Regions from separate parts of the Pseudomonas sp. GW821-FHT01A09 genome, predicted to be linked through region 2. Evidence: predicted binding sites of a transcription regulator. Region 2 holds the regulator's gene; each other region holds the start of a gene.
What was found. Region 2 encodes sigma-54, which starts transcription at its own class of promoters, with help from an activator protein. Its sites were predicted from a motif close to ANTGGCATNNANNTTGCTNT; they were not measured.
Positions count from the first base shown of each region.

Region 1 (7,118 bases), on a different contig from region 2:
GCCACCCTCAACAAACTCAACCCCGGGCCTTTCGTCGAGGTGCATCCGGACGATGCCCGGGCCCTGGCGATCGGCGAGGGCGATCAGGTCGAGGTGCGTTCGCGCCGGGGCCTGGCGCGGCTGCCGGCGCGTATCACCGAGCGGGTGCGCCCGGGCAACTGTTTCGCGCCGTTCCATTGGAACGATGTGTTCGGCGAGCAGTGGGCGATCAACGCAGTCACTAGCGATGCCGTCGACCCGCTGTCGTTGCAGCCGGAATTCAAATACGCCGCGGTAGCCCTGCAGCGCGTCGGCTCGCCGTTGATCACGACGTCCGCTCGCCAGGACCACCCCGCCCGCCCCCAGGAGATACCCATGGTCGAAGACAGCCTGGCGCGCCTGCTCGGTCTGCAAGCGCTAGCGCCACCCGTGTTGAATGATCAGGAGCAACTCTATGTGCAGGGCTTTCTGCTCGGTCTGCACAGCGACGCTGGGCAACGCCAGCCCGGAGTGCCGACCCTGCCCGAGACTGCACCGCTGGCGCCGCAGCGGCGGCTGCTGCTCAACGGGTTGCTGGCCGGGGTGTATTCGCGTACCGGCTCACTGGCGCTGCAATCCGCTGCGGCGCTGCCTGCAGAGCCCGCCGCGCATTGGGTGCTGTGGGCGTCGCAGACGGGCAATGCCGAGGCGCTGGCCGAGCGGGTCGTCAGCCAATTGCGCGACGCCGGCCATGGAGTACGCAGCGGCGCCATGGGTGAAGTGGCGCCGAGCGAGCTTGCCGATGCGGCCAGCCTGTTGCTGATCGCCAGCACGTTTGGCGACGGCGACGCCCCGGACAATGGCGCGGCCTGGTGGACGGCGCTGCAAGGCGAGGGGGCCGGCGATTGCTCCCATTGGCGTTACGCGGTGCTGGCGCTGGGCGATTCCAGCTACGAGCAGTTCTGTGGCTTCGGTCGCAAGCTCGATGAACGCCTGCACAGCCTCGGTGCCCAGCGTCTGCTGGCGCGGGTGGAATGCGAGCCTGACTACGACGAATCGGCGAACGCCTGGCTTGCCTCGGTGCAAGCCGCGCTGGCCACTACGGCGGACAATTTCGGGGGCAAGCTCGCTCGCCACACGGACGCAGTGGCACCCACTGATCTAACCCGTAGCGAGGGGGCTCGCCCCCGAACAATCCCCCTGCCGCCACCATCCCCAGCCCCCCTCTACAGCAAACGACGCCCCTACAAGGCCCGTCTGCTGCACAACCACCTGCTCAACAGCCCCGGCACGCAGAAGGAAACCCGCCATGTCGCCTTCGACCTCACCGACAGTGGCTTCGATTACCAGGCCGGCGACGCCCTGGGGGTATGGCCCAGCAACTGCCTGACGCTGGTCGAAGACCTCCTCGCTACCCTGCGCCTGGACAGCGGCCAGTCCGTGACCCTCAAGGACCAGGGCGATATGCCCTTGGCTGTGGCTTTGCAAAAGCATCTGGATATCTGCCGCATCACCCCGGACTGGTTGCACACCGTTGCCGAGCAAAGCAACAGCGCCTTGCTCACCGAACTGCTGGCGCCCCAGCACCAGACCCGGCGCAAGGAGTGGCTCTGGGGGCGGCAACTGGTGGATCTGCTCCACGAGTTCCCGGTCGAGCTCGACGTCGCCCAACTGCTCGGCTTGCTCAAGCCCCTGCAACCGCGGCTGTACTCCATCAGTTCGAGCCCCAAGGTCACCCCGCACGAGGTGCACCTGACCGTTTCGACCGTGCGCTATCGCTGCAACGAGCGCGCCCGCAGCGGCGTGTGTTCGGGTTTTCTGGCTGATCGCGCGCAGCAGGCGCTGGTGCCGATCTTCACCCAGCGCTCGGCGCACTTTCGCGTACCTGCCGACCCCCATGCACCGATGGTCATGGTCGGCCCGGGCACCGGCGTGGCGCCGTTCCGCGCCTTTTTGCAGGAACGCCAGGCCATCGGCGCGCCGGGCAAGAATTGGCTGCTGTTCGGCGAGCAGCGTCAGGCCAGCGACTTCTATTACCGCGACGAGCTGCTGGCATGGCAGCGCGATGGTCACCTGCAGCGCCTGGACACGGCGTTTTCCCGCGATCAGGAAGCCAAGGTCTATGTGCAACAACGCCTGCTCGAACAGGGCGCGCAGTTGTGGCAATGGCTGGAGGAGGGTGGGCACTTTTATGTGTGCGGAGATGCGAGCGCCATGGCCAGGGATGTCGACGCCGCGCTGCGGCAGGTGGTGGCCCAGCATGGCGGCATGAGCGCCGAGCAGGCGCAGCAATATGTGCAGAATTTGAGCAGCACCCGGCGTTACGTGCGAGATGTGTACTGAAACGATGCATCGCGCACCTCAACGCACCGCGTTGGCCCACATCCACCCTGTAATGAGGGGCCCACATCACCATAAGCCAACCCTGTAGTGAGGGGGCTTGCCCCCGAGAGGCCAGTACTGACCCCGCGCGGTGTAACACCCCCGGCCCTTCGGGAGCAACCCCCTCACCACAGGACATAAACACGGTTTGTGAGGGGTTTAGCCCACCCGGCACATGAACAATCGCAAACCTGGCACAGATGCTGCTTTTAATCCTTCACTGACCCGCCGACCACCTTCGGCGAGTGCACAACCCAGATCGAATACCAGGCAAAGGCGCCTGGAGCTTAACGGCTCCAGGCGTCTTTTTTTTTGCCTTTTTTTACCGAGGAATCGCCATGAATGCGCCAATGAGCATCGAGCCGCGGGAAAGACTGATCGTCATCGGTAACGGCATGGTCGGCCACCACTGCGTCGAACAACTGATCGAGCGCGGGGCGCTGAATCGCTTCGAGGTGCGGGTCTTCGGCGAGGAGCGTCAGCGCGCCTACGACCGCGTGCACCTGTCCGAATACTTCAGCGGCTCCGATGCCGAGGCGCTGGCGCTGGGCGAGGCCGATCTATACGGTCGTCACGGCGTGCATCTGCATTTGAGTGAAGCGGTGCTCGAGATCGATCGCGAACGCTGTGAAGTGGTCACCGCGCACGGCCGCTACGGCTACGATCGGCTGGTGCTGGCCACCGGCTCCTATCCCTTCGTGCCGCCGATCAGCGGCTCCGAGGGCAATGCCCGGCTGGTCTACCGCACCTTGGACGATCTGGACAGCATTCGCGCGGCGGCGGCCAACGCTCGCCGTGGCGTGGTGGTGGGGGGCGGCCTGCTCGGTCTGGAGGCCGCGAATGCCTTGAAGTCCCTGGGCCTGGAGGCTCATGTGGTGGAATTCGCGCCGCGCTTGATGCCGGTGCAACTCGACAGCGACGGCGGCGCTGCCTTGCGCGCGCAGATCGAGGCGTTGGGCGTCGGCGTGCACACCTCCCGCGCCACTCAGTCGGTGGCGGCGGGTGAGGACTATCGCTATCGGATGAATTTCGACGGTGGCGAGTTTCTCGAGACCGACCTGATCGTCTTCTCGGCCGGCATTCGCCCGCAGGATGCGCTGGGGCGCGACAGTGGCCTGGAGATCGCCGCGCGCGGTGGCGTGGTGATCGACGAGCACTGTCGCAGCAGCGATGCGCGGATCTTCGCCATCGGTGAGTGCGCCTCCTGGAACGGCAGCGTCTTCGGCCTGGTCGCGCCGGGCTACAGCATGGCGCGCAATGTCGCCAGTGCCTTGGCGGGTGAGGCGGCGGCGACCTTCGGCGGTGCCGACATGTCCACCAAGCTCAAGCTGCTGGGGGTCGACGTCGGCTCCATCGGCGATGCCCACGCCGCCACGCCGGGGGCCAGGAGCTATCGCTTCATCGACGAGGCCAACGCCAGCTACCGGCGCTTGGTGGTGGATGCCGAGGGCAAGCGGGTCATCGGCGCCGTGCTGGTCGGCGACAACAGCTACTACGACACCTTGCTGCAGTATGTACAGAACGGCATCAAGCTGCCGGCAGATCCTGCCAGTCTGATTCTGCCGCAGTCCGAAGGCACGCCGAGCCTGGGCGCCGATGCGTTGCCGGATACCGCCACTATTTGCTCGTGCCACAACGTCACCAAGGGCGCGATCTGCACGGCCATCGACAGCGGCTGCGCCGAGTTGCCCCAGCTCAAGGCGCAGACCAAGGCCTGTACCGGCTGTGGTGGCTGCGCGGCGTTGCTCAAGCAGGTCTTCGAGCACGAGCTGATCGCCCGCGGCGTGGCGGTAGACAAGAGCCTGTGCGAACACTTCGCCTACACCCGCCAGGAGCTCTATGCCCTCGCTCGCGTCGAGGGCATTCACAGCTTCGATGAAATGCTCGCCAGGCATGGACGTGGCCACGTCGGCTGCGATATCTGCAAACCCACGGTAGCCAACGTGCTGGCCTCGTGCTGGAACCGGCCGATCATGGACCCGTCGCTGGTGCCGCTGCAGGACACCAACGACACCTTCATGGCCAACATGCAGAAGAACGGCACTTACTCGGTGGTGCCGCGCATCCCGGGTGGCGAAATCACCCCGGACAAGCTCATCGCCATCGGCGCGGTGGCGAAAAAATACGACCTCTATACCAAGATCACCGGCGGCCAGCGCATCGACCTGTTCGGCGCGCAGTTGCACGAACTGCCGGATATCTGGAGCGAACTGATCGCCGCTGGCTTCGAGACCGGCCACGCCTACGGCAAGTCGACGCGCACGGTGAAGTCCTGCGTGGGTAGCACCTGGTGCCGCTATGGCGTGCAGGACAGCGTGCAGATGGCGCTGCTGATCGAGGATCGCTACAAGGGCCTGCGTTCGCCGCACAAGCTCAAGTTCGCGGTATCGGGCTGCACCCGCGAATGCGCCGAAGCGCAGAGCAAGGACGTCGGCGTGATCGCCACCGAGAAGGGCTGGAATCTGTACATCGCCGGCAACGGCGGCATGCGTCCGCGGCATGCCGAGCTGTTCGCCACCGATCTGGACGACGCGACGCTGATTCGCTACATCGATCGCTTTTTGATGTTCTACATCCGTACCGCCGACAAGTTGCAACGCACTTCGGTGTGGCGCGAGAGCCTGGAGGGCGGCCTGGCGTTTCTCAAACAGGTAGTCATCGACGACAGCCTGGGGTTGGGTGCCGAACTGGAAGCACAGATGCAACTGGTGGTGGATCGCTATGAATGCGAATGGGCGAATGCCTTGAAAGACCCGGAGAAACTCAAGCGCTTCCGCACCTTCGTCAACGACAAGCGCAGCGATCCGGACATTCAATTCATCAAAGAGCGCGAGCAACGTCGGCCCGCGCCAATGGTGCAGCTGATTGCCGTGACCGAGGAGGTGCTGTGATGGCTCAGGTACAGGTGCAACAACGTTGGCAGCGGATATGCGCCGTGAGTGATCTGGTGGCGCAGTCGGGGGTGGTGGCTTGGCTGAATGGCGAGCAGGTGGCGCTGTTCTATCTGCCGGAGCGAAGCCCGCCGATCTATGCGGTGGCCAATCGTGATCCGCAGTCGGGGGCCAACGTGATCGGCCGCGGCATCGTCGGCTTGCTCAAGGGCGAGTTGGTGGTGGCGGCGCCGTTGTACAAGCAGCATTTCAGCCTGGTCAGTGGGTGCTGCGTCGAAGACCCGAAGCAGGCGCTGGCGACTTGGGCAGTGCGGTTGGCGGGTGACGCCGTGGAAGTTACCCTGTAGCGAGGGGGCTTGCCCCCGAAGATTTGTCCGGCGGCACCTTTGTAGCGGGCCGATATCTTTCGGGGGCAAGCCCCCTCGCCACAGGGTGAATGCGCTTTGTTCCTGCTACGATGCGCGCCATGAACCTCGATACCCGGATCAAATTCCGCCATTTGCTGTGTTTCCTCGAAATCGCGCGCCAGGGCAGCTTCGCCAAGGCCGCCGATGCCGTGGCGATCAGCCAGCCGGCGATCTCGAAGACCCTCAAGGAGCTCGAAGAGCTGCTCGAAACCCGGCTGTTCGAGCGGGACAAGAACGGCGTCGAACTGACCCCGGCCGGCATCCGTTTCATGCGCTATGCGGCGCCCTGCGTGCAGGCCCTGCGCGACGGTGTCAGCACCCTGCGCAGCGAGGAGCACGAGCCGCCACAGGTGCGTGTCGGCATCCTGTCGACGGTCGAAAGCCAGCTCATGCCCGAGGTCCTCAAGCGCCTGCACGAGCGTCATGACGCCCTGGTGGTCAGTGTGTCCACCGGGCCCGGCGCTTATCTGTTGGGGCAACTGCATGTCGGCGACCTTGATCTAGTGATCGGCCGCATGACCGATAGCCCGCAGATTCAGGGCCTGATCTTCGAACACCTGTACAGCGAAGCCATGGCTCTGGTGGTGCGCACCGGCCATCCGTTGCTGGCCGCGCAACCGCTGGAGCGCAGCCAGATCAGCCGTTATCCGCTGGTGCTGCCGCTGGCCGGCACGACCATTCGCAAACACGCCGATAGTCTGTTCGTGCAATGCGCCGTCAGCCCGTCTTCGCAAAGAGTCGAAACACTTTCCCCGACCCTCAGCCGCCGCTACGTGCAAACCAGCGATGCGATCTGGGTCGCGCCTCGGGATGCGGTACGCCTGGACGTCAGCCAGGGCGAGTTGCACGAGTTGCAATTGGGTGTCAGCGAGCCGGGTGGTTCGGTGGGCATCTGCAGCAACGCTGCGCGGGCCTTGCCATTGCCGGCGCAATGGTTATGTGAGGTGGTTCGCGAGGTGGCCGTGGAGTACCGCCAGGCGAGCGAAGCGGGCTGACTGCGGTTTTCCCCCGGTCGCGACTCCCGGCAAGATGAAATCCTTGTAATACCTGAACTTATCCCCCTTTAGTGCCTCTCATGCCGGTAGCCATTGGTCGTGGCCGCCTGATAAGCTCGCGGCTTTACTCGAATGCCCTATTGGCGCATGAACAAGGAAATAGCATGAAACAGCATCGGTTGGCAGCGGCGATCGCCCTGGTTGGTTTGGTACTCGCAGGCTGCGATCAGCACGCCAGTGTCGAGCTGAAAACACCGGCGCAGAAAGCTTCTTATGGTATCGGCCTGAACATGGGCAAGAGCCTGGCGCAAGAAGGCATGGACGACCTGGATTCCAAGGCCGTGGCTCAAGGTATCGAAGATGCCGTGGGCAAAAAGCCTCAGAAACTCAAGGACGACGAATTGGTCGCCGCTTTTGCCGATCTGCAGAAGCGCGCTGAAGAGCGCATGGCCAAGATGAGCGCCGAAGCTGAATCCGCCGGCAAG
Region 1 covers NZ_JBYSWB010000015.1:119,279-126,396, forward strand. The annotation lists gene AC3WJP_RS17965 (bifunctional nitrate reductase/sulfite reductase flavoprotein subunit alpha) at 1-2,301, shown strand, start outside; gene nirB (nitrite reductase large subunit NirB) at 2,679-5,231, shown strand; gene nirD (nitrite reductase small subunit NirD) at 5,231-5,578, shown strand; gene pcaQ (pca operon transcription factor PcaQ) at 5,698-6,633, shown strand; gene bamJ (BamJ family beta-barrel-assembly machinery protein) at 6,798-7,118, shown strand, end outside.
Region 1: nirB (nitrite reductase large subunit NirB) is a predicted target of sigma-54. The motif match lies at 2,531-2,550, and genes of this name have one in related genera.

Region 2 (7,118 bases):
CCGTTACGAGATCGAAGCGGTAGAGGGCCTGCTGGCCCATATCGACGCCGATTTCGTACGCGCTTGCGAGATGATCCTCGGCAGCAAAGGACGGGTCGTGGTGCTGGGCATGGGCAAGTCCGGACATGTCGGCAAAAAGATCGCAGCCACCCTGGCCAGCACCGGCACCCCGGCGTTTTTCGTGCACCCGGCCGAAGCCAGCCACGGCGACATGGGCATGATCACCCGCGATGACATCATTCTGGCCCTGTCGAACTCCGGCACCACCGCTGAAATCGTCACCCTGCTGCCCTTGATCAAGCGTCTGGGCATCCAGCTGATCAGCGTTACCGGCAACCCGGAGTCGACACTAGCCAAGACCGCCGAGGTCAACCTCGATGTACGCGTGGCTCAGGAAGCCTGCCCACTCAACCTGGCCCCGACCTCCTCTACCACTGCGGCGCTGGTGATGGGTGACGCCCTGTCCATAGCCCTCTTGGAGGCACGCGGCTTCACCGCCGAGGACTTCGCCTTTTCCCATCCCGGCGGCGCCTTGGGCCGACGCCTGCTATTAAAGGTCGAAAACGTCATGCATGCCGGCGCCGAACTGCCTCAGGTGCAGCGCGGCACTTCGCTGAAACTGGCGTTGATGGAGATGACCCGCAAGGGCTTGGGCATGACCGTGATCCAGGACAGCGACGGGCGCCTGGCGGGGATCTTCACCGACGGCGACCTGCGCCGCACGCTGGACCGCGAGATCGACCTGCGTACGGCGCTGATCGACGACGTCATGACCCCACACGGCAAGACCGCCCGGCCCGAGATGCTCGCCGCCGAAGCGCTGAAAATCATGGAAGATCACAAAATCGGCGCCCTGATCGTGATCGATGAAGACAATCGCCCGGTCGGCGCCCTCAACATGCACGACTTGCTGCGTGCCGGAGTCATTTGATGACCATGAATTTGCTAGAACGCGGCAAGCCCGTCAAACTGGCGGTTTTCGATGTCGATGGCATCCTTACCGATGGCCGCCTGTACTTCCTTGAAGACGGCAGCGAGATGAAAGCCTTCAACACCCTCGACGGCCAGGGCTTCAAGATGCTGATCGCCTCGGGTGTGACCATCGCTATCATTACCGGACGCAAGTCGCCCATGGTCGAACGTCGTGCCAAGGCGCTGGGCGTCGCCCACCTGGTACAGGGGCGCGAAGACAAACGCGTGGTGCTCGAGCAGTTGATGGCCGAGCTGGGCCTGAGCTACGAACAGGTCGCCTATCTGGGCGACGATCTGCCTGACCTTCCGGCGATTCGCCGGGTCGGATTGGGCATGACTGTACCCAACGCTGCACCTTTCGTCCGCGAGCACGCCCACGGGGTTACCCAGGCGCGCGGCGGTGAAGGCGCTGCCCGCGAGTTCTGCGAGCTGATCCTGCAGGCTCAGGGCAACCTCGACGCGGCTTACGCCGACTACCTGTAGAGTCAGATATGCCGAGCAAAAAGTTTCGCAACATTCTAATACTCTTCGTCCTGGCGGCCGTGCTGGTCGCCGTGGGCTACTGGAATATCAGCCCCGAGCGCCTGCTGGATCCGCCAGCCGCAGCACAGGCGGATCCGACGCAGATCGACTATTACGCGACCAACGTCCACACCGTGCAATTCAATCTGGAAGGCAAGCGCCAGTACGAGATGACCGGGGACAAGGTCGAACACATGCAGGTCAGCCAGATCAGCTACGTGACCACCCCAGACGTCAACATGTACCGCGGTACCGAATTCCCTTGGCATATCCAGAGCGTGCGCGCCGAGGTCAATCCGGACGGCACCCAAGTCGAGCTGATTGAAAACGTCAGGGTCGCTCGCACCGACGAAAAGAAACGCACCACCATCATCACCGGCCCACGCATGACTGTCTTCCCGCAGAAGCAATATGCGCAAACCGAGCAAAACGTTAGAATCGAAGCTGCCGGCAGTGTCACTACGGCGACAGGGATGAAGGCGTACTTGAACGACAGCAGGATGAACCTGCTGTCCAACGTAAGAGGACAGTATGAGGCTCGTTAAAACCCTCCCTTTTTTGCTCAGCCTGAGCGCAGCACTGGGAAGCGCGAGCGCCTTGGCTCTGCCGACAGACCGCGATCAGCCTATTCATATCCAGTCCGATGACGCGCAGATCGATGACAAGCAGGGCGTTGCGACCTACAAGGGCAACGTGATCATCACCCAGGGCACGCTGAAAATCACCGGCAACACGGTGACCATCACGCGCGCGCCCAACGGTGAAGTCGACGTCTTCACGGCTGTCGGCAACCTGGCCTATTACGAGCAGAAGCCGCAGGTCGACAAGCCTATCGTTCAGGCCTGGGGCGTGACCATTCAGTACTTTGCGCCGCAGAACCGCATCGTGCTGATCGACAAGGCCAAGGTCATCAATGACGGCAACACCTCCGAAGGCGAGAAGATCGTCTACGACACCGTCAAACAGGTGGTCAACGCCGGCCGTGGCAATGGCTCCAAGATCACTGCGCCGCGTCCTCGCATCGACATGGTGATCCAGCCGAAGAACAAGCCCGCCGACCAGAAGGCTCAGTAATGGCGACCCTCAAAGCACAACACCTGGCCAAGGCCTACAAGGGCCGGCAAGTCGTGCGCGACGTCAGCCTGTCCATCGACAGCGGGCAGATCGTCGGCCTGCTGGGCCCCAACGGCGCGGGCAAGACCACCTGCTTCTACATGATCGTCGGGCTGGTCCAGGCCGATCAGGGGCGCGTGCTGATCGACGATCTAGACGTCAGCCACCAGCCCATGCACGGTCGCGCCAAGTCCGGTATCGGTTATCTGCCTCAGGAAGCCTCGATCTTTCGCAAGCTTTCGGTCGCGGACAACATCATGGCCATCCTCGAGACCCGCAAGGAGCTCGACGGCGATGCCCGGCGCAAGGAACTCGAAAGCCTGCTGCAGGAATTCCACATCACCCATATCCGTGACAACCTCGGCATGAGCCTGTCCGGTGGCGAACGTCGCCGCGTGGAGATTGCCCGGGCCCTGGCCACGGCGCCGAAATTCATCCTGCTGGACGAACCCTTCGCGGGCGTGGACCCTATTTCGGTCGGCGACATCAAGCAGATCATCCACCACCTCAAGGCCAAGGGCATCGGAGTACTGATCACCGACCACAATGTGCGCGAGACACTGGACATCTGCGAGACCGCCTACATCGTCAATGATGGCCAGCTGATTGCCGAAGGCGACGCAGCCGCTATCATGGCCAATGAACTGGTCAAAGAGGTTTACCTCGGTCACGAGTTCCGCCTGTAGAAGCACCCGCAACCGGAGCGTTTTCCACTGCCCATGAAACCTTTTGGTTGAAATTGGATAAACGCTCTAGGCAAACACTCGGGTTTCAGGCATATAATTTGCTTACGACATAAAGCCGGGCGCCTCGGCGTCTTGTAGTGGATGGCGCTCTGCGCCGGCGAATAAGGTGTTAAGCCCCAGCCATGAAACCCTCGCTCGTCCTAAGAATGGGCCAGCAACTGACGATGACACCGCAGTTGCAACAGGCCATCCGCCTTCTCCAGCTCTCGACCCTGGACCTCCAGCAGGAAATCCAGGAAGCGCTGGAATCCAATCCTATGCTCGAACGCCAGGAGGAAGGTGACGACTTCGATAACAGCGATCCGCTGGCGGACAATATCGAACAGAAAACCACTCCGGATATCCAGGAGCCCACGTTCGAGAGCAGCGCTCCCACGGTCGACAACCTTGAAGAAGGGGAATGGGGCGAGCGTATACCCAACGAGCTGCCGGTCGATACCGCCTGGGAAGACATCTACCAGACCAGCGCCAGCAGCCTGCCCAGCAATGACGACGACGAGTGGGACTTCACCACTCGCACCTCGGCCGGCGAAAGCCTGCAGAGCCATTTGCTCTGGCAGCTGAACCTGGCGCCGATGTCGGACACCGATCGCCTGATCGCGGTAACCTTGATCGACTGCATCAACAACCAGGGTTATCTGGACGAGACGCTGCAGGAAGTCTGCGACTCCTTCGACCCCGAGCTTGACATCGAGCTTGACGAGGTCGAAGCCGTATTGCACCGCATCCAGCAATTCGAGCCGTCCGGGATCGGCGCGCGCACCCTCAGCGAATGCCTGCTGCTGCAACTGCGCCAGATGCCGCCGCGCACCCGCTGGCTGGCTGAAGCGCAGCGCCTGGTCACCGACTTCATCGACCTGCTCGGCAGCCGCGATTACAGCCAGCTGATGCGGCGCATGAAGATCAAGGAAGACGAACTGCGCCAGGTCATCGAACTGGTCCAGAGCCTCAACCCGCGCCCGGGCTCGCAGATCGAATCCTCCGAACCCGAATACGTGGTCCCTGATGTGATCGTGCGCAAGGACAACGAACGCTGGCTGGTGGAACTGAACCAAGAAAGCGTGCCGCGCCTGCGCGTCAATCCACAGTACGCAGGCTTCGTACGTCGTGCCGATACCAGCGCCGACAACACCTTCATGCGCAACCAGTTGCAGGAAGCCCGCTGGTTCATCAAGAGCCTGCAGAGCCGCAACGAGACCCTGATGAAGGTCGCCACGCAGATCGTCGAGCACCAGCGCGGCTTTCTCGATTACGGCGATGAGGCCATGAAGCCGCTGGTGCTGCATGACATCGCCGAGGCGGTCGGCATGCACGAATCGACGATTTCCCGGGTCACTACGCAGAAATACATGCATACGCCCCGCGGCATCTATGAATTGAAATACTTTTTTTCAAGCCATGTCAGCACCTCCGAAGGCGGTGAATGCTCGTCAACGGCGATCCGCGCGATCATCAAGAAACTGGTCGCGGCGGAAAATCAGAAAAAGCCATTGAGCGACAGCAAGATCGCTGGTTTACTGGAGGCACAAGGCATCCAGGTAGCACGTCGCACTGTCGCCAAGTATCGCGAATCTCTGGGGATCGCACCTTCCAGTGAACGCAAGCGGTTGATGTAGCGCCTGGATGCGCCACAGCGTTCCAGTGGCAGGCGTTCAGCCTGTCTCTTTATGCACTGGCAATAAGGAGAAGCGGTATGCAAGTCAACATCAGTGGACATCAACTGGATGTGACCGACCCCATGCGCAGCTACGTAAGCGAAAAACTCGCCAAACTGGAGCGGCATGTGGGCAAGATTACCAACGTGCAGGTGATCATGGAGGTCGAGAAGCTGAAACAGAAAATCGAAGCCACCCTGCACGTCGCTGGCGCCAAGGATATCGTTGCCAACGCCGAACATGACGACATGTACGCTGCCATCGACCTGCTGACCGACAAGCTCGACCGACAATTGCTCAAGCATAAGGAAAAACAGCTAAGCCAGCTTCAAGGTGCTGCCGCTCGCTGATACCCCAACCCATGATCCGACTTGAAAACATCCTGACCCCTGGCCGTTCCCTCGTGAACGTGCCGGGGAGCAGTAAAAAAAGCGCCATCGAAAAGATCGCCGATCTGATCGCCGAACAAGTACCCGCGCTGCCCAAGCAGGCCGTATATGAAGCGCTGCTTGCTCGTGAAAAGCTTGGTTCCACCGGTTTCGGCAACGGTATCGCCATTCCTCATTGCCGCATGAAGGGTTGCGACTCACCCATCAGCGCCCTGCTCCATCTGCAACACCCTATAGATTTCGACGCGATCGACGGTGCGCCGGTCGATCTGCTGTTCGTGCTGCTGGTGCCCGAGGCCGCCACCGATGCGCACCTCGAGTTGTTGCGCCAGATTGCCAGCATGCTTGATCGCAAGGAAGTTCGTGACAACCTACGCAGAGCCAGCAGCAGCGAGGCCCTGTACCAAGTCGTGTTGGACGCCCAGAACGGTCATTAACCATGCGCTTGATCATCGTCAGCGGCCGCTCCGGCTCCGGCAAGAGCACAGCCCTGGATGTACTGGAAGACAACGGCTTCTACTGCATCGACAACCTGCCGGCCGGCTTGCTGCCCGAGTTGGCGGAGCGCGCGTTGATCCACACCGAACTGGCCCAGCCACTGGTGGCCGTTTCCATCGACGCCCGCAACCTGCCCAGCCACCTGAGCCGCTTCCCGGAGCTGCTCGATGAGGTCCGCGGCCGCCACATTCAATGCGATGTGCTGTATCTGGATGCCGACGAAGAAACCCTGCTCAAGCGCTTTTCCGAAACCCGCCGCCGGCATCCACTGAGCAGCGCCAATCGCTCGCTAGCCGAAGCCATCCGGGTCGAAAGCGAGCTGCTGGGCCCGATTGCCGACCTCTCCGATCTCAAGATCAACACCACCAGCCTCAACCTCTATCAGCTGCGCGACATCATCAAGCTGCGGCTGTTGGACAAGCCCGAGGCAGGTACGGCCTTCCTGTTCGAGTCGTTCGGCTTCAAGCGCGGCATGCCGGTGGACGCCGATGTGGTATTCGACGTGCGCTGCCTGCCCAATCCCTACTGGAAGCCCGAATTGCGCGAGCAATCGGGGCTCGATCAACCGGTGGCCGATTATCTGGCCGCCCAGCCGGATGTCGAAGAGATGTTCCAGGACATCTCCAGCTACCTGCTCAAATGGCTGCCGCGCTTTGCCGCCAGCAACCGTGCTTACGTGACGATCGCCATCGGCTGCACTGGCGGGCACCATCGTTCGGTGTACCTCACCGAACGGCTGGGCAAGCTGCTGCAACCGACCCTCAAGAATGTCCAGGTCCGCCACCGCGACCTCAGCTGAAAGGACCCACCCCGCGATGCCCGCTCTAGAAATCACCATCATCAACAAGCTCGGCTTGCATGCTCGTGCGGCCGCCAAGTTCGTCGGCGTCGCCGGCCGTTTTCCCTGCCAGGTCCGTGTGGGGCGCACCCCCGCGTCCATGGTCGACGGCAAAAGCATCATGGCCGTGATGATGCTGGCCGCCGGCAAGGGCACACAGATTCACCTGAGCACCGAAGGCGAGCAGGAACAGGAAGCACTGGATGGATTGGTAAAGCTGATCAATGACAAGTTCGACGAAGGCGAATAATGCCTGGCAGTTGTAGCGGGAGGCTGCCCTCCCCGCTATAGCCCCCCCCACTCAACCCAATGCGGTATCCATCAACATCATCAGGCAAAAGCCCACGCACAATCCGGCACTGGCCAGTCGATGATGACCATTGGC
Region 2 covers NZ_JBYSWB010000030.1:27,634-34,751, reverse strand. The annotation lists gene AC3WJP_RS24880 (KpsF/GutQ family sugar-phosphate isomerase) at 1-931, shown strand, start outside; gene AC3WJP_RS24875 (KdsC family phosphatase) at 931-1,455, shown strand; gene lptC (LPS export ABC transporter periplasmic protein LptC) at 1,464-2,039, shown strand; gene lptA (lipopolysaccharide transport periplasmic protein LptA) at 2,026-2,568, shown strand; gene lptB (LPS export ABC transporter ATP-binding protein) at 2,568-3,293, shown strand; gene AC3WJP_RS24855 (RNA polymerase factor sigma-54) at 3,476-4,969, shown strand; gene hpf (ribosome hibernation-promoting factor, HPF/YfiA family) at 5,047-5,358, shown strand; gene ptsN (PTS IIA-like nitrogen regulatory protein PtsN) at 5,370-5,834, shown strand; gene rapZ (RNase adapter RapZ) at 5,837-6,694, shown strand; gene AC3WJP_RS24835 (HPr family phosphocarrier protein) at 6,711-6,983, shown strand; gene AC3WJP_RS24830 (ZIP family metal transporter) at 7,035-7,118, opposite strand, start outside.

Region 3 (7,118 bases), on a different contig from region 2:
TCATGGGGGCGCCTGTGCGCCTAGAGTTGATCGGGCCGTCAAACCCGGTCGCTGAATGTGCAGCGACGGGGCGAACGATACCGAGCATCAGGGAGGGCTGCAATGGCCTTGATCTGCAGACACGTTGCGGGGCATGTCGGGCGGTAGTATTCGAGTAAAAATCAGGACGCAAAAAAACCGCACTGAGCGGCTGGGGATGCAGGAGAAGGGAAATGGTGCCGGAGATAGGAATCGAACCTACGACCTTCGCGTTACGAGTGCGCTGCTCTACCGACTGAGCTACACCGGCTTTTCGTACCACGCAAAATAACATTACAAATCGCGTGCCGCAACGGCAGATTTTAGACATAACTACATCTATGATCCCGGGCAACTCATTGGAGCATAAACTAAAGACGCTGTGGTAGAACAAGCCCAAGCCCCTGACGCGTTACGCGTCCACGTTATGACTTGGCCTGAGACACTTGCAGGAGCATTAATTAACGTACATCCAACGGACCCAATACCACTTACAGAATCATAAGATGCGGTCACAGGATTACAGTTTGCGCTACTGGAAGGGCCCCCTATATCACTAGGACCGGATATACTATAACCCTGGCTCAGGTTAACTTCGAATACCTTCGTGAGCGACGAGGTCTCCTCAACCCCCGCAACTACTTTCGCTTTTGCCAAATATTTGGAATAAGAGGGTATAGCGATTGCAGCCAGCACCCCAACTATGGCAACGACAATCATCAATTCAATGAGATTAAATCCTTTTTGCTGATTCATCATCGAAACTCCAGTATCGCAAAAAATAAAGCCCCTAATATACGGGGCTTTATCTACAGCAGTACCGTTAAATTACAGATTCAGCATCAGCAGCCTTTAGGCTTCAAATCTGCACCGATAGAAGCGTTTGTGGAGCAAGTCCACCCGGTAGATGCGTTGCGAGTAAGAGTAATAACGCCGCCACTAACAGAGGCTGGCGCATTCGCCAAGGTGCAAACTAAAGTGCCTGTAACGCCGGTGGTGAAGGTAATTGTGCAGTTAGGCGTTGGGGAAACACCGCCAAGATCCGCTACTGTAGCGGGCGTATTCCCTTGGTTCAGTTGATCTTCAAAGTTTGTTTTCAGAGCCGAAATTTCAGCAAGGCCGGCTGAAGTCTTAGCGCGCGCCTGGTACTTCGAGTAGGCAGGAATAGCGATAGCGGCCAAGATACCAATGATTGCAACCACGATCATCAGTTCGATAAGCGTAAAACCTTTTTGCCCTTTCATATACTTCTCCGAAGTCAGATTTTTGAAGCCCTCAGGCCTGAGTTGTATTTAGCAAACTCCATGCCACTTTTCGCTCCCCCTCACGAGGCGATCTCTGCACGAATTTCGGCGCATACATAACGCGCAAAAGGTAGATTTATGACGTTTTTTGTCACTTTGACGGGGAGATTTGGCTCCAGAGCTCGACTACGCTATAACTCTCCCAATTCGGTGTTTTAGGTACCTATATGAACGATATCGCCTTATCCGGCTTGGCCAAGCAACTGGTGCTCGCGGAGATCCTGACAGACAAAAGCGCGCAGCAAGCGTTCGCTCAGGCACAGCGAACCAAAACACCATTCGTCCATTTTCTGGTCCAAAATAAGCTGGCGAACAGCCGTGAAGTGGCGGAAGTGGCTGCCGATCAATTCGGCGTTTCCTTGCTTGACCTAAAAACGCTTGACAGGGAAAGTCAGCCGCAAGGCGTCATCAGCGAAAAGCTCATTCGCCAGCACCATGCACTTCCACTCTGGCGCAGAGGCAATAAGCTGTTCATCGGCCTCTCCGATCCAACCAACCACCAGGCTATAAACGACATTCAGTTTAGTACAGGTCTGACTGCAGAAGCGATACTTGTCGAAGACGACAAGCTGACTGAAGCGATAGAAAAATTTTTCGATAACGGCGCCACCGGCCTCGAAGACATGGCAGATGTCGATCTCGATGGCATGGATGTCGAGTCAGTCGGCGACGATCGCAATGAACCTATTGCGGGCCAAGACGCAGACGACGCGCCAGTGGTCCGATTTGTAAATAAAATGCTATTGGATGCTATCCGTGGCGGCTCCTCAGATCTGCATTTCGAACCATATGAAAAAACCTATAGAGTCAGATTTCGCACAGACGGGATGCTGAGGGAAATCGCGAAACCTCCTATTAATCTGGCTAATCGTATTGCGGCACGCCTGAAAGTAATGGCGAGCCTGGATATATCCGAGCGTCGGAAACCGCAAGATGGCCGTATCAAAATGCGTATTTCCAAAAATAAAGCAATCGACTTCCGAGTCAATACACTCCCTACTTTGTGGGGCGAAAAAATCGTAATGCGTATTCTGGACCCGTCGAGTGCGCAGATGGGTATTGATGCCCTTGGGTATGAACCGGAACAGAAAGAACTCTACCTTCAAGCACTACGCCAGCCCCAAGGCATGATATTGGTCACTGGCCCCACGGGATCGGGAAAAACTGTTTCCCTCTACACAGGCATCAACATTCTCAATACGGTAGACATAAATATTTCTACTGCAGAAGACCCCGTAGAAATAAACATGGAAGGTATTAACCAGGTTAACGTCAACAACCGTCAAGGCCTGGACTTTGCCTCAGCTCTACGCTCTTTTCTACGCCAAGACCCTGACGTCATTATGGTAGGGGAAATTCGAGATCTGGAAACCGCCGAGATTGCCATAAAAGCTGCACAAACTGGTCACTTGGTACTTTCCACCCTCCACACAAATAGCGCCGCAGAGACGTTGACCAGGTTGCAGAACATGGGTGTTGCAGGATTTAACATCGCTACATCGGTCAACTTGATCATTGCGCAACGACTTACTAGAAAGCTATGCACTCACTGCAAAAAGACATCAGATATTCCTAGAGAAGCACTAATAGCAGAGGGATTCCCGGCCGACAAAATCGGCTCATTCATAGTGTATGAACCCGTGGGGTGCGAACAATGCACCGGTGGATACAAGGGGCGACAAGGAATATATGAAGTTGTCAAAAACACTCAAGCACTACAACGGCTAATTATGGAGTCTGCAAACTCGATCGAAATTGCTGACCAGATGCGCAGAGAGGGATTCAAAGATCTCCGCTCTTCTGGACTATCGAAGGTAATGCAGGGAGTAACTAGCTTAGCCGAAATCAACCGGGTAACCAAGGATTAAACATGGCCCCCAAACCTGTAAAAACCACGGTTTACACTTGGGAAGGCTCGGATCGCAAGGGCGCTAAAATTTCCGGAGAGACCACCGGGATCAATATTGCCATTGTAAAAGCCCATTTACGCAAACAGGGGATAACCCCACAAAAAGTCCGTAAAAAAAGCGCACCCTTGTTTGGAAAGGGCAAAAAAATAAAGCCCATGGACATTGCTCTCTTTACCCGTCAGATGTCAACGATGATGAGGGCAGGCGTACCATTGCTACAATCATTCGACATCATCGCGGAGGGTGTTGACAACCCAAAGATGCGAGATCTCATCCTTGAGTTAAAACTCGAGGTCTCAGCGGGCAATAGCTTTGCAAGCGCTTTAATGCAGAAGCCCCAATACTTTGATGATCTTTACTGCAACTTAGTCAATGCAGGCGAACAAGCCGGCGCCCTTGAGGCCTTGCTCGACAGGGTAGCAACATACAAGGAAAAAACTGAGGCACTTAAAGCTAAAATCAAAAAAGCAATGACTTATCCCATCGCTGTAGTAGTAGTCGCATGCATCGTTTCTGCAATCTTGCTAATCAAGGTCGTACCTCAGTTCGAGATAGTTTTTTCGGGATTTGGCGCTGGACTACCAGCCTTTACCCAGTTTGTAATTAGCATATCTCGCTATCTACAGGAGTGGTGGTGGATAGTCTTGATTGCATTGGTGGGAATAATGTATAGCTTCAAATATGCACTCAAAAAAAGCCAGCGAATGCGAGATGGCATTGATAGGCTGCTGCTTAAGCTGCCAATTGTGGGACAGATACTTTATAAATCTGCGATAGCACGATACGCACGTACACTATCGACTACTTTCGCCGCTGGCGTCCCTCTTGTCGAAGCATTAGATTCAGTTTCGGGCGCCACAGGGAATGTAGTGTTCAAAAACGCAGTAGGCAAAATAAAACAGGATGTATCATCTGGTACTCAGTTAAATGTTTCTATGCGTTCCACAGGCGTATTCACCAGTTTGGCTATACAAATGACTGCCATCGGAGAGGAGTCAGGTGCTCTAGATGAAATGCTAGACAAAGTAGCAGGCTTTTATGAGGTAGAAGTAGACAACATGGTAGATAGCCTCACCAGCCTAATGGAACCTTTTATCATGGCGATACTTGGCGTGGTGGTAGGCGGCCTCGTCGTCGCCATGTACCTCCCAATCTTCCAACTCGGCAACGTCGTATAACATGTCCCTACCCGAATTCCTGGCCAGCTCCCCCCTGGCCTTCACCCTCTGTTCCCTGCTCCTCGGCCTTCTCGTCGGCAGCTTCCTCAACGTCGTGATCCACCGCCTCCCGATCATGCTCGACCGCGACTGGAAGGCCCAATCCCGAGAAATCCTCGACCTCCCAGCCGAGCCGCAGCCCGAACGCTACAGCCTGATCCTCCCCAACTCCACCTGCCCGCACTGCAATCACAAGATCCGCGCCAGCGAAAACATCCCGATCATCAGCTACCTGTTTCTCAAAGGCCGCTGCTCCGCCTGCCAGGCCCCCATCAGCAAGCGTTACCCACTCGTGGAGCTGGCGAGCGGCCTGCTAACCGCCTTCATCGCCTACCACTTCGGCTTCGGCTACCCGGCAGGGGCTTTCATGCTCCTGACCTGGGGCCTGTTGGCGATGAGCATGATCGACATCGACCGCCAACTCCTCCCCGACGCCATCGTGCTGCCTTTGCTCTGGCTAGGCCTGATCGTCAACAACTTCGGCCTGCTCACCGATCTCTCCAGCGCGCTGTGGGGCGCGGTGTTCGGCTATCTCTCGCTGTGGCTGGTGTTCTGGCTGTTCAAGCTGGTGACCGACAAGGAGGGCATGGGCTACGGGGATTTCAAGTTGCTGGCCATGCTCGGCGCCTGGGGCGGCTGGCAGATTTTGCCGCTGACGGTACTGCTGTCGTCGCTGGTGGGTGCGGTGCTTGGGGTCATGCTGTTGAAGCTGCGTGACCAGGCCACCAGCACGCCGATCCCCTTTGGTCCTTATCTGGCGATTGCGGGGTGGATTGCATTGCTGTGGGGTGGTCAAATAACCGCTTCGTACCTGCAATTCGCCGGATTCTAAATGACCACAGCTGCAAAAACCTGGGTGCTGGGCCTGACCGGCGGCATCGGCAGCGGCAAGAGCGCCGCTGCCGAGCGCTTCGCCGCGCATGGGATTCATGTGGTCGATGCCGACCAGGCTGCGCGCTGGGTCGTCGAGCCTGGGCGCCCCGCTTTGCAAAAACTGGCCGAGCATTTTGGTGCCGAGATTCTGCAGCCCAGCGGTGCCTTGGATAGGCAGGCGCTGCGCAAACGCATCTTCGAGGACGCAGAGCAGCGGCGCTGGGTCGAGGCGCTGCTGCATCCGCTGATCGCACAGGAAATTGCCGATAACCTGGCTCAGGCCACTTCGCCTTATGCGGTGTTCGTGTCACCGTTGATGGTGGAGTCCGGGCAGTACAAGCGCACCGACCGCTTGTTGGTGATCGACGCGCCGGCGCAGCTGCAACGCGAGCGCACGCTGAAGCGCGACACTACGACCCCGGAGCAGGTCGAGGCCATCCTCAAGGCTCAGGCCAGTCGTGAACAACGCCTGGCGCTGGCCGACGACGTGGTGCTCAACGACCGTGATCTGGCCTGGCTGCACAGCGAGGTCGACCGTCTGCATCACTTTTACCTGACATTGCCTGGAGCCCCTGAATGAGCCAACCCCTGACCGTCGAATGCCCTACCTGCGGCGCGCCTGTGGAGTGGAATGCGGCCAACGCCAATCGCCCGTTCTGCTCCGACCGCTGCAAACTGATCGACTTGGGCGCCTGGGCGTCGGAGGAGCACAAGATCCCGGTTAGCCCGGATGCTGAGGATGATTTGTTCTCGGATGATTTGCCGCCGCGTGAGCATTGATCTGTTGGTGAGGGCTGTGGGCCTCTTCGCGGGCAAGCCTTGCTCCCACAGGTGTTCGCTTCAGGTCAGGGGTGTTGCAAAGGGCCTTTTTGTGGGCAGAGCGTGCTCCTGCACACCGGCTGTAGCGAGGGGGCTTGCCCCCGACAGGGTGTGTCGGCCATAGGTGAGTTGACTGATACACCGCAGTCGGGGGCAAGCCCCCTCGCTACAGGGTGTTGCTGCGGCAACAGTTGGTGTACAGAAAGCCTGGGTTGCAACAGCGCTACAACCTGCTCGGGATGCCATCAAAGCTGAAAATCTACTGACTTTTCAGTAGCCTGCAACCGATCCCATGCTAGCGGCACAGCCGTTGCAATCACCCTCTGACGAACGTAAACGTCGGAGTGTGTCCTTTGCCCTTGTTGCCCTCGCCCCTGGATTTTCCCGACAGCCCTGTCTCCCGTGCTTTCGCACAACCGCTGATGCTTGGCCTGTTCCTGCCGGTGCAGTCCGGCGGCTGGAGCGCCTCGGCCTTGCCACGCAGCACCGACTGGCGTTTCGAGTACAACAAGCAGCTGACCCTGCGCGCCGAAGCCCTCGGCTTCGATCTGGTCTTCGCGCTGGCGGAGTGGCTGGGCAAGGGCGGCTATGGCGGCGAAATCCGCTACCACGATGAGTCGTTGGACGCCTTTATCACCCAGGCGGCGCTGGCCTCGGTGACCGAACGCATCCTGCTGATCTCCACCCTGCACGTGCTCTACGGCCCTTGGCACCCGCTGCACCTGGCCAAGTTCGGTGCCACCCTGGATCACATCAGCAACGGCCGCTGGGGCCTCAACCTGGTGACCGGCCACCGCCATCGCGAGCATCGCCGCTTCGGTCAGGCGCCCATCGAGCACGATCAGCGCTACCACCAGGCCGATGAGTTCATTCGTGTGGTCCAGCAGCTCTGGACCGGCACCGAGAACCTCGACTTCAACGGCGACTATTACCGCCTCGAAGAAGCCTACAGCAGCGTCAAGCCGTGCTTCGGCCGG
Region 3 covers NZ_JBYSWB010000011.1:138,322-145,439, reverse strand. The annotation lists tRNA gene AC3WJP_RS14985 (tRNA-Thr) at 214-289, opposite strand; gene AC3WJP_RS14980 (pilin) at 358-774, opposite strand; gene AC3WJP_RS14975 (pilin) at 861-1,262, opposite strand; gene pilB (type IV-A pilus assembly ATPase PilB) at 1,490-3,190, shown strand; gene AC3WJP_RS14965 (type II secretion system F family protein) at 3,193-4,410, shown strand; gene AC3WJP_RS14960 (prepilin peptidase) at 4,412-5,281, shown strand; gene coaE (dephospho-CoA kinase) at 5,282-5,902, shown strand; gene yacG (DNA gyrase inhibitor YacG) at 5,899-6,102, shown strand; gene AC3WJP_RS14945 (LLM class flavin-dependent oxidoreductase) at 6,495-7,118, shown strand, end outside.
Region 3: AC3WJP_RS14975 (pilin) is a predicted target of sigma-54. The motif match lies at 1,311-1,330, and genes of this name have one in related genera.